4 regions of the Citricoccus sp. NPDC055426 genome follow, and region 2 is predicted to be linked to each of the others. Evidence: riboswitches for the same ligand, from Rfam matches in the RefSeq annotation. Region 2 holds a riboswitch; each other region holds the start of a gene.
What was found. Region 2 has a riboswitch for S-adenosylmethionine ahead of AB0K08_RS01395 (ABC transporter ATP-binding protein). Riboswitches for the same ligand answer to the same signal wherever they lie in the genome.
Positions count from the first base shown of each region.

Region 1: it holds a riboswitch for S-adenosylmethionine, as region 2 does, so the genes downstream of both, AB0K08_RS06195 (acyl-CoA dehydrogenase) here and AB0K08_RS01395 (ABC transporter ATP-binding protein) in region 2, are expected to answer to the same signal.
Region 3: it holds a riboswitch for S-adenosylmethionine, as region 2 does, so the genes downstream of both, AB0K08_RS04680 (PLP-dependent transferase) here and AB0K08_RS01395 (ABC transporter ATP-binding protein) in region 2, are expected to answer to the same signal.
Region 4: it holds a riboswitch for S-adenosylmethionine, as region 2 does, so the genes downstream of both, AB0K08_RS02540 (flavin reductase family protein) here and AB0K08_RS01395 (ABC transporter ATP-binding protein) in region 2, are expected to answer to the same signal.

Region 1 covers NZ_JBFARZ010000003.1:87,559-89,748, forward strand. The annotation lists gene AB0K08_RS06195 (acyl-CoA dehydrogenase) at 1-948, opposite strand, end outside; SAM riboswitch class IV at 1,011-1,125, opposite strand; gene AB0K08_RS06200 (MmcQ/YjbR family DNA-binding protein) at 1,285-1,752, opposite strand; gene AB0K08_RS06205 (queuosine precursor transporter) at 1,864-2,190, opposite strand, start outside.
Region 2 covers NZ_JBFARZ010000001.1:299,628-301,817, reverse strand. The annotation lists gene AB0K08_RS01400 (acyl-CoA dehydrogenase family protein) at 1-384, opposite strand, end outside; SAM riboswitch class I at 389-482, opposite strand; SAM riboswitch class I at 761-854, shown strand; gene AB0K08_RS01395 (ABC transporter ATP-binding protein) at 865-1,743, shown strand; gene AB0K08_RS01390 (aliphatic sulfonate ABC transporter substrate-binding protein) at 1,848-2,190, shown strand, end outside.
Region 3 covers NZ_JBFARZ010000002.1:179,896-182,085, reverse strand. The annotation lists gene AB0K08_RS04690 (CPBP family intramembrane glutamic endopeptidase) at 1-125, shown strand, start outside; gene AB0K08_RS04685 (VOC family protein) at 133-789, opposite strand; SAM riboswitch class IV at 994-1,108, shown strand; gene AB0K08_RS04680 (PLP-dependent transferase) at 1,183-2,190, shown strand, end outside.
Region 4 covers NZ_JBFARZ010000001.1:556,719-558,908, reverse strand. The annotation lists gene hisD (histidinol dehydrogenase) at 1-851, shown strand, start outside; SAM riboswitch class IV at 925-1,044, shown strand; gene AB0K08_RS02540 (flavin reductase family protein) at 1,118-1,675, shown strand; gene AB0K08_RS02535 (RNA-binding S4 domain-containing protein) at 1,708-2,097, shown strand; gene AB0K08_RS02530 (aldo/keto reductase family protein) at 2,107-2,190, shown strand, end outside.

The sequences.
Region 1 (2,190 bases), on a different contig from region 2:
GTCCTCCGCCGGTGTCTCCGCCGCGGCGTGGTCATAGGTACGACGCCGGCCCCTCACGAAGGCGGTGATCTCGCCCAGGGCGGTGGTCCCGATCCCGGCCTGGGTGGCCGTCAGCACAAGCCACAGCACCGTGTACGCCAGGACCCCGGTGGGCACGTTGAACTCCTGGGTGCGCTGGGCCTGCACGGGGACATGGTCCAGCGTCGTGGTGCCGGAGGCGGTGAGCCGCTGGCCGAAGCCGTTCCAGTCGTCGATCCGCTGCACGCCGGGATCCCGGGCGTCGATGATCGCGAACACCGGGCCGTCCTCCTCGAAACCGGGCTTAATGGCCGAGACCAGCAGGTAGTCGGCGAAGACCGCCCCGGTGGAGTAGAACTTGTCCCCGGTGAGCCGGGCCACCTCGGTGGTGCCGGTGGCGGCGGCCGCCTGCACGGTGTCCGGGTCCGCGTCGATCCAGTGCACGGGGCGCTGGCCGGCGGACGGCGGCAGCTCCACCAGGGCGTTGCCGAAGATCCGGCCCGCTGCCACCTCGGCCAGCCACCACTCGGAGACCGCGCCCTGGGACTCGTTCTCGTGCTGCTCGGTGAACATGAAGTGCCCGTGCAGGGCCTGCGGCAGGTTGGGGTCCGCGGCGGCCAGGTCCACCAGCAGCTCGGCCAGCTGGGGCAGGCTTGCCCCGATGCCTCCGTACTGCCGGCCCAGGCGGACCCGAGTGAAGCCCGCGCCGCGCAGGTACTCGATGGCCGCGAACGCCAGCTCGTGGTCCAGCTCGCGCTGGGCGGTGCCCGCGGCGACGGCCGCGAAGACCGGGGCGAAATGTGCGGTGAGCTGGGCGTCCGTCGGTCCGGAGGCGGCGGTGGCCGCGCGCAGGTCCTCGAACGTGGGCAACTGGCCGGCGGGGCCGGCGTCGGGGGTGGTGGTGGTGTTGGTTTGAGTGCTGTCCGGCATGGGTGGTCCCTGTCATCCATGGCACACCGGAGACGCGCGATGCGGGGCATGCGGTTGCGGTGATGCCGTACTTGCCCCGCGGCGGTCCCCGGGGGCCGAATCATCACCTGGAGCACCCCACTACGGTGAGAGGGTTGCCGTCCGGCCAGCCAGGGCTTCGCACCGGATCTCGTGATTCCGAGGTCAACACTAGGGAGGCGGTCCGGGCCTGCCAACCATGTCGTCATGAACCGTTCTGCGCCGTCATCTTCCGGCCCCGATCCGCCACGTCGGGGCCGGAGCGGCCCCAACCGCTCCTGTGTGACGGGGGATGACGGGCCCGATCAGGCCCAGCGTTCAGGCGTCGAGCGCCCTCACGCAGCGGGCCGGGGCGGTCAGCCGGTAGCTGGCCTCCAGCCATTCGGCGACCTCGGCCCAGCCTTCGTCGTCATCATCGGCGCCCGGGTCGAGGGCCGAGAGGTCGATGGCGAACCACCCGCTCGCGCCCAGGTAGGCCGGGCGGAAGGCGCGGGGATCCTGCTCCAGGAAGTCGAGGTCGGAGCCCTCGGGCTTGATGACCAGGGCGCGGGGATACTGCAGGTAGCCCTCCCAGTCCCCGCTCCGGCGGCCGCCGGGTGGCAGCGGGGTGTCGCCCCCTGCGGCCGCCGCCTTCACCGAGGTCCCGTAGTACGCGAAGACCGTGGTGGTGAAGAACGCCGGCCGACCGTGGGAGACCTTCATCTGCGCCTCGGGGAGGTCCAGCGCCACGGCGCGGACGCGCTGGAAGTGGAGGTCGCCGTCGTCGTACATCTTTGGGTGGGCCATGCGCATCAGTGTCACGGCCCGCGGCGTCCGATGAAAGCCCCTGTTCCCGGGGCACGGGGTGACCAGACCGCGTCACGTCGGTGGGGGTGAGGTCACTGTGCGCCCAGGGGGTCAGGCGGAGTAGGCGGGTTCGGCCCTCTTGACCCGGCCGATGACCCACATGGTCACCGGGGAGAGCACGATCTCCACCACGGACTTGAAGACGAAGCCCACGAGCACGTAGTTGAGGAAGGTCGGGACGTCGGTGATGCCGATGACGCCGGCGGCGATGGAGCAGAAGACGAGCGTGTCCAGAAACTCGCCCACCAGGGTGGAGGCTGCGAGCCGGCCGAAGAGCAGGCGTTCACCGGAGCGCCGCTTCATCCGGACCATGAGCCAGGAGTTGGCCAGCTGCCCGACCAGGAAGCCCAGCAGGGAGGCCAGCACGATCAGCGGCAC
Region 2 (2,190 bases):
GCCGACGTCCCCCAGTGCCGTGCCACGACCCTCGGACAGGGCGCTCCCGGCCACCTCCCCGGCGACGATCCGCCCCAGCCAGCGCTCCCGGACGGCGGGGTCGGGCTGGGCGAGGACGTGCTGGACGAAGCTGAGGTGGCTGCGCACCAGGTGAGCGGTGTTGGCGTCCTCGGCGGCGAGGTCCATCAGCAGCCGGTAGGTGTCCTCCTGGCCGGCCCCCGCTCCCCCGGATCCCACCGGCACGGACAGTGTCCCCAGGCCCTGCGCCCGGAGCATCTCGAATGCCGCGAAGGGCAGGTGCCGGCCGGACTCCCGGGCGACCTCGCCCTGGCCCACCTCGTCGAAGGCGGGGGCGAAGCGGGCGGCGAGGGACTCGTAACTCATGGGAACTCCATCGGTCCTGGCGGTAGCACCCTGGCCCCGGTTCGGGCGGGTTGCTGCGGCGTCGTCGAGCCAGATCTCTCGGCCGCTCTGGATGGTGGTCCCCTCCATCAAGCCGGGTGGGGCGGCCTGCTGTCAAATGCCTCGGAGGCGGTGCGCCGTCCACCCCTCCTGCTCCACCCCCCCTTGCGTTTTGAGGGCAAACCCAACCGGTGCGCATTGCACTCGAAACGCCGGGGCGCCAGGGGGGCGTCATGGGGCGTCACATTCGGCCGGTTCGGAGGCCCCCGGCCGCTCGAGGGGTCCCTGCTGGCTCTGCGCGTCTGGAGATGACGTCCGGTTTCGACGCGGGCCCGGGCACCGCACACACTGGATCCCGTAACCATCCAGAGCGGCTGAGAGATCTGGCTCGACGACGCCGCAGCAACCTCCCACACCGACCGGGAAGGTGCTCACGCCAGGACCGATGGAGAGTGATGCACCATGACCACCCTGGCCGAGACGTCGACGGGGCCGCGCGCCGGGACCCCCGCGTCCCCCGCCGCAGCCGCTGGCGGAGTTTCCCCGGAGCACGGGGCCGCCCGCAGTCTCGAGGTCAGGTTCCACGGGGTGGGCCGCGCCTTCCCCGCGGCCGGCGGCGAACGGGCCGTCCTGCGGGACATCACCCTGACGGTGCGCCCCGGCGAGGTCCTGGCCATCATCGGCGCCTCGGGCTGCGGCAAGTCCACGCTGCTGCGCGCCGTGGGCGGACTGGACACCGGCAGCACGGGCGAGATCCTGCTCGGCGGTTCCCCCGCCCGCGCCTACGACTCCCGCACCGCCGTGGGGTTCCAGGAACCGCGGCTGATGCCCTGGCGGACCATCCACCAGAACGTGGCCCTCGGCCTGCCCCCGGGCACTGGCCGCACCGAGGGCCGCGAGCGGGTGGACCAGCTCCTGGAGCTGGTCGGCCTGGCGGACCACTCCCGCCACCGGCCCCGCGAGGTGTCCGGCGGCATGGCCCAGCGGACCTCACTCGCCCGAGCGCTGGCCCGCCGGCCCGGGGTCCTGCTCCTGGATGAGCCCTTCGGGGCCCTCGACGCGCTGACCCGGCTGAAGATGCAGGATCTCCTCCTGGACATCCACGCCGCCACCCCCACCACCGTCCTGCTGGTCACCCATGACGTGGACGAGGCCCTGCAGCTGGCCGACCGCATCCTGCTGCTCGGCCAGGACCCCGCCCCCGGGGCGGCGCCCGGCGCCACCGCCCGGTCCGTGGTCACCGTGCCCGGCAGCCGTCCCCGGGACCGCGGCTCCGCCGCCCTGGCAGAACTCCGCTCCGAGCTGCTCGGCGGCCTCGGCGTGGACTCCCACCGGCATTAGCCCGCCCGGGCCGGCCTGTCGGTCGGTCTGGGCCCGCCCACTCACCCTGTCCGCGCCGCATCCCTGCAGGCGCGGGACGCATCGCACCCTCGAAAGGCACCACCATGCGCTCACGCATCACCCTGTCCGCGGCCACCCTGGCCGCCGCCGCCCTCGTCCTGACCGGCTGCGTGGCCGGCGAAGGCTCCGGCGGGGCCGCTGAAGCCGGCGCCGCCAGCGACTCCGCCGGCCAGGGCGGCGAGCTGAACATCGACTTCGCCACCTACAACCCGCTCTCCCTCGTCATCAAGGAGAAGGGCTGGCTCGAGGAGGAGCTCTCGGACGAGGGTGTCACCGTGAACTGGCTCCAGTCCGCCGGCTCCAACAAGGCCAATGAGGCCCTGCGCGCCGAGGCGATCGACGTGGGCTCCACCGCCGGTTCGGCCGCCCTGCTCAGCCGCGCCAACG
Region 3 (2,190 bases), on a different contig from region 2:
TCTTCGGGGCCTTCTACCTCAGGTACCAGAGGGTGATGCCGCTGGTGGTGGCGCACTTCCTGCTGGACGCCGCAGGATTCGTGGCCTACCCGCTGCTGGCGGCCGCGGGCCTGTTCGGCACCTGAGGAGCCGTCAGAGCGTGACGGTGCCCTGGGGGGTCTCGAAGGTGACCTCGAGCAGACCCGGGGTGCCGGAGGGGGACTCGAAGACCACGTTGAGGTCCCCGACCTTCTCGTTCGGATCGTCCATCCCCAGCCAGTCGCGCACGCGGTCCCGGGAGCCGGCGATGGTGATCGAGGACAGCTCGGCCTGCGGCTCGGCGGCCTGGGAGGGGTGCAGCTCCTCGGTGCCGTCATCCCAGCGCAGCAGGTAGGGCACCTGCGGATCCGCGATGAGGCCCTTGATGCCGATCTGGCGCCAGGTCAGTTCGCGGCCGTCCGGGAACTTGCGGTTGCCGGGCACGGACTGGCGCTCCAGGCGCTCCTCGAACGGGGCGAGGTCGTCCACGGCCACGCACCAGCCCATCCAGCCGCCGCCCATCTGGGAGCGGGCGCGGACGGCCTGTCCGAACGGTGCCTTGTCCGAGGAGGGGTGGTCCAGGACCTCGACGACCTCGAGGTACTGGCGGTTGCGCAGCGGGAAGATCGCGTTGCGGGTGCCGAAGCGGGGGTGCACACCACCCTTGACCCGCTCGATGCCGAGAGCATCGGCCAGACGGGCCACCGTGGCGGCGAGGCCTTCTTCGGGTCCAACGGCGTACGAGACGTGATCCAAGCGCATCATGCGCATATCGTCGCACTTTTGTGGACCCCGGACCGGTTAGGTTAACCTCACTTGAAATGTGGTGCACCTCACAGGTCTCCGCGCGGTTTCGTCCCGCCTTCATCTCGGCTCCACCTCCGCTTCGCCTCCGTCCCGACTCTGTGTCCCTCTGCGACCCCCCTGCGGCGCCGGGGGATGAATCGTCCGGACCGATCTGGCACACTGGAGGCAGGTCATGAGTGCCAGCATCAAGCCCCGGCTTGCTGGCCGGCAACCCTCCAGCTCGCGGTGGGGTGCCCCGGGTGAGGACCAGGCGGGTGCCGACCGGCATCTGCAAGCGCGGGCCACCACGGCGCAGCGGGTTGACGGATCACGCCCGCTGGCACCCGCGGGTGGCCCTGGACTGACAGGAGCCGTCACTTGACTGACACCCCCACCACCCCGGCCACGGACTCCACCGATCCCGGCGCCTGGGGCTTCGAGACCCGGCAGATCCACGCCGGCATCCCCGAGGAGAACCCCTACGGCGCCACCGTGCTGCCGATCGTCCAGTCCAATTCCTTCGACTTCCCCTCCGCCGAGGTCGCCGCGGACCGGTTCGCCCTGAAGGATCTGGGTCCGATCTACACGCGCATCGGCAACCCCACCCAGGAGGCCGTGGAGGGCAAGATCGCCGCCCTCGAGGGCGGCGTGGGTGCCCTGCTGCTCGCCTCGGGCCAGTCCGCCACCACCTTCTCCATCCTCAACCTCGCCGGAGCCGGTGACCACGTGGTGGTCTCCGCCTCGCTCTACGGCGGCACCCAGAACCTCTTCAAGCACACCCTGGCCAAGATCGGGGTGACCACCACGTTCGTGCAGGATCCGGACAACCTGGAGGAATGGGCGGGGGCCGTGCAGGAGAACACCAAGGCCTTCTTCGCCGAGACCCTGGGCAACCCCCGCGGTGACGTGCTGGGCGTCCGCGCCGTGGCGGACGCCGCCCACGCCGCCGGCCTCCCGCTGATCGTGGACAACACCCTGGCCACCCCGTACCTGCTGCGCCCGATCGAGCACGGCGCGGACATCGTGGTGCACTCGGCCACCAAGTACCTCGGCGGCCACGCGGCCGCCATGGCCGGGGTGATCGTGGACGGCGGCACCTTCGACTTCGCCGCCCAGCCGGAGCGGTACCCGGGCTTCAACTCCCCGGACGAGTCCTACAACGGCCTCGTCTTCGCCCGCGACCTCGGGGTGGACGGCATCCTCGGCGCCAACCTCGCCTTCGTGCTGAAGGCCCGGGTGCAGCTGCTGCGGGACTTCGGCAGCGCCATCAGCCCGTTCAACGCGTTCCTGCTCAACCTGGGCCTGGAGACCCTGTCCCTGCGTATGGAGCGCCATGTCTCCAACGCCCGCCGGGTGGCCGAGTACCTGGACGGCCACGCCCTGGCC
Region 4 (2,190 bases), 260 kb from region 2:
TGGCCGTCGCGTCCCCGCCGCAGAAGGACTTCGGCGGCCTGCCGCACCCCGTGATCCTGGCCGCCTGCGCCCTGCTCGGCGTGGACGAGGTCTACGCCGCGGGCGGCGCCCAGGCGGTGGCCATGTTCGCCTACGGCGTGGCGGACGACGCCGGCGCGCGGCTGTGTGCCCCCGTGGACATGGTCACGGGGCCGGGCAACATCTTCGTGGCGGCCGCCAAGCGCGCCCTGCTCGGGACCATCGGCATCGACGCCGAGGCCGGGCCCACCGAGATCGCGGTCCTGGCCGACGGCACGGCCGACGCCCGCTGGGTGGCCGCGGACCTGATCAGCCAGGCGGAGCACGATCCGATGGCCGGCTCCGTGCTGATCACCACCTCCCCCGAGCTGGCCCGGGACGTGGCGGAGCAGGTCGAGGCACAGGTGCCCGGCTCCTTCCACGAGGAGCAGATCCGCCAGGCCCTGGGCGGCCCCCAGTCCGGGATCCTGCTGGTGGACACCCTGGACGAGGCGCTGGCCGTGGCGGACGCCTATGCCGCCGAGCACCTCGAGGTGCACACCGTGGACGCGCTGGCCACGGCCCGCCGGGTGAGCAACGCCGGCGCCGTGTTCGTGGGCCCGTACTCCCCGGTGCCGCTGGGCGACTACTCCTCCGGCTCCAACCACGTGCTCCCCACCGGCGGCTCCGCCCGGTACTCCTCCGGGCTGAACACCGTGAGCTTCCTGCGCCTGCAGCAGCTGATCCGCTACACGGAGACCGGCCTGAAGGACCTGGACGCCAACATCTCCGCCCTGTCCACGGCGGAGGGCCTGCCCGCCCACGGCGAGGCCGTCTCCCTCCGCTTCCGCTGAAGCAGGTCACGGGGGTTCACAGTTCGGAAAAACCTTTGACCGTCCCAGCCGGGCCTCGTTACTCTGGACACAGAATCACGAGTTCCCGCTGTTACAGCCCTGGCTTGCGGGACGGCAACCCTCTTCACGCAGTAGTGGGGTGCTCCAGGTGAGGATTCGGCCTACCGGATGCGCCGGCAGGCAAGTACCGCGTTTCTGCCGGTGCCGTTCGGAGTACTCTCCGCGGGCGCCGCGGGGCAGATCCGCCGTCGAACGGAGGACCGAACATGACCGCTCTGGCTACCCACGAACTGCACCCGACCGCCGCCCTGGACCGTGACCTCGACCGCGAGCTGTCCACCGAGACCCTGCGCGCCGCCTTCTCCCACTTCCCCTCCGGCGTGGCGGCCCTGGCCGGCGTGGCCCACGGTGTCAAGGAGGGGCTCGTGGCCTCGTCGTTCACCGTCGGGGTCTCCCTCGAGCCGGCCCTGGTGTCGGTCGCGGTGCAGAACACCTCCCGGACCTGGCCGCGGCTGAAGCAGGCGGAACGCATCGGGATCTCCATCCTCGGCGAGGGCCAGACCAGTGTGTGCCGCCAGCTGGCCTCCAAGGAGGGCGACCGCTTCGCCGGGCTGGACGTCCGCGCCACGGACCACGGCGCCCTGCTCCTGAACGGTGCCGCCCTGTGGCTGGACACCACCGTCTACGCCGAGCTGCCGGCCGGTGACCACACCATGGTCCTGCTCGAGGTCCACGGCGTGCATGACCACTCCTCCGAGCACGAGCCGATCGTGTTCCACCGCTCCGCGTTCCGCAACCTGCGCACCGCGGAGGGCAACCAGTAGCCGGACCAGTAGCCCCGGTAGACTCCACAGGCATGCCACAGCCCAGCGCCCCCGCCCAGGTCCGCCTGGACGCCTGGCTCTGGGGCGTGCGCATGTACAAGACACGCTCGGCGGCCACCGCCGCCTGCCGGGCCGGGCACGTCCGGCTGAACGGGCAGCCCACCAAGGCCTCACAGGCGGTGCGCCCCGGGGACACCATCCGGCTGCGCCAGCCCGGCCGGGAGCGCATCCTCGAGGTCACCGGTCTGCTGGCCAAACGCGTCGGCGCCCCGGAGGCCGTCCGCCACTACATCGACCACTCCCCCGAGCCCGTGCCCCGGGAGCTGATGGCCGTGCCGCGCCGGGACCGCGGGGCCGGACGCCCGACCAAGCGGGAGCGCCGGCAGCTGGACCAGCTCCGGCGGCGCACCGAGTCCGACTAGGGTGAATCCATGAAATTTCGATACCTCGGCAACAGCGGACTCAAGATCTCCGAGATCATCTACGGCAATTGGCTCACCCACGGCTCCCAGGTC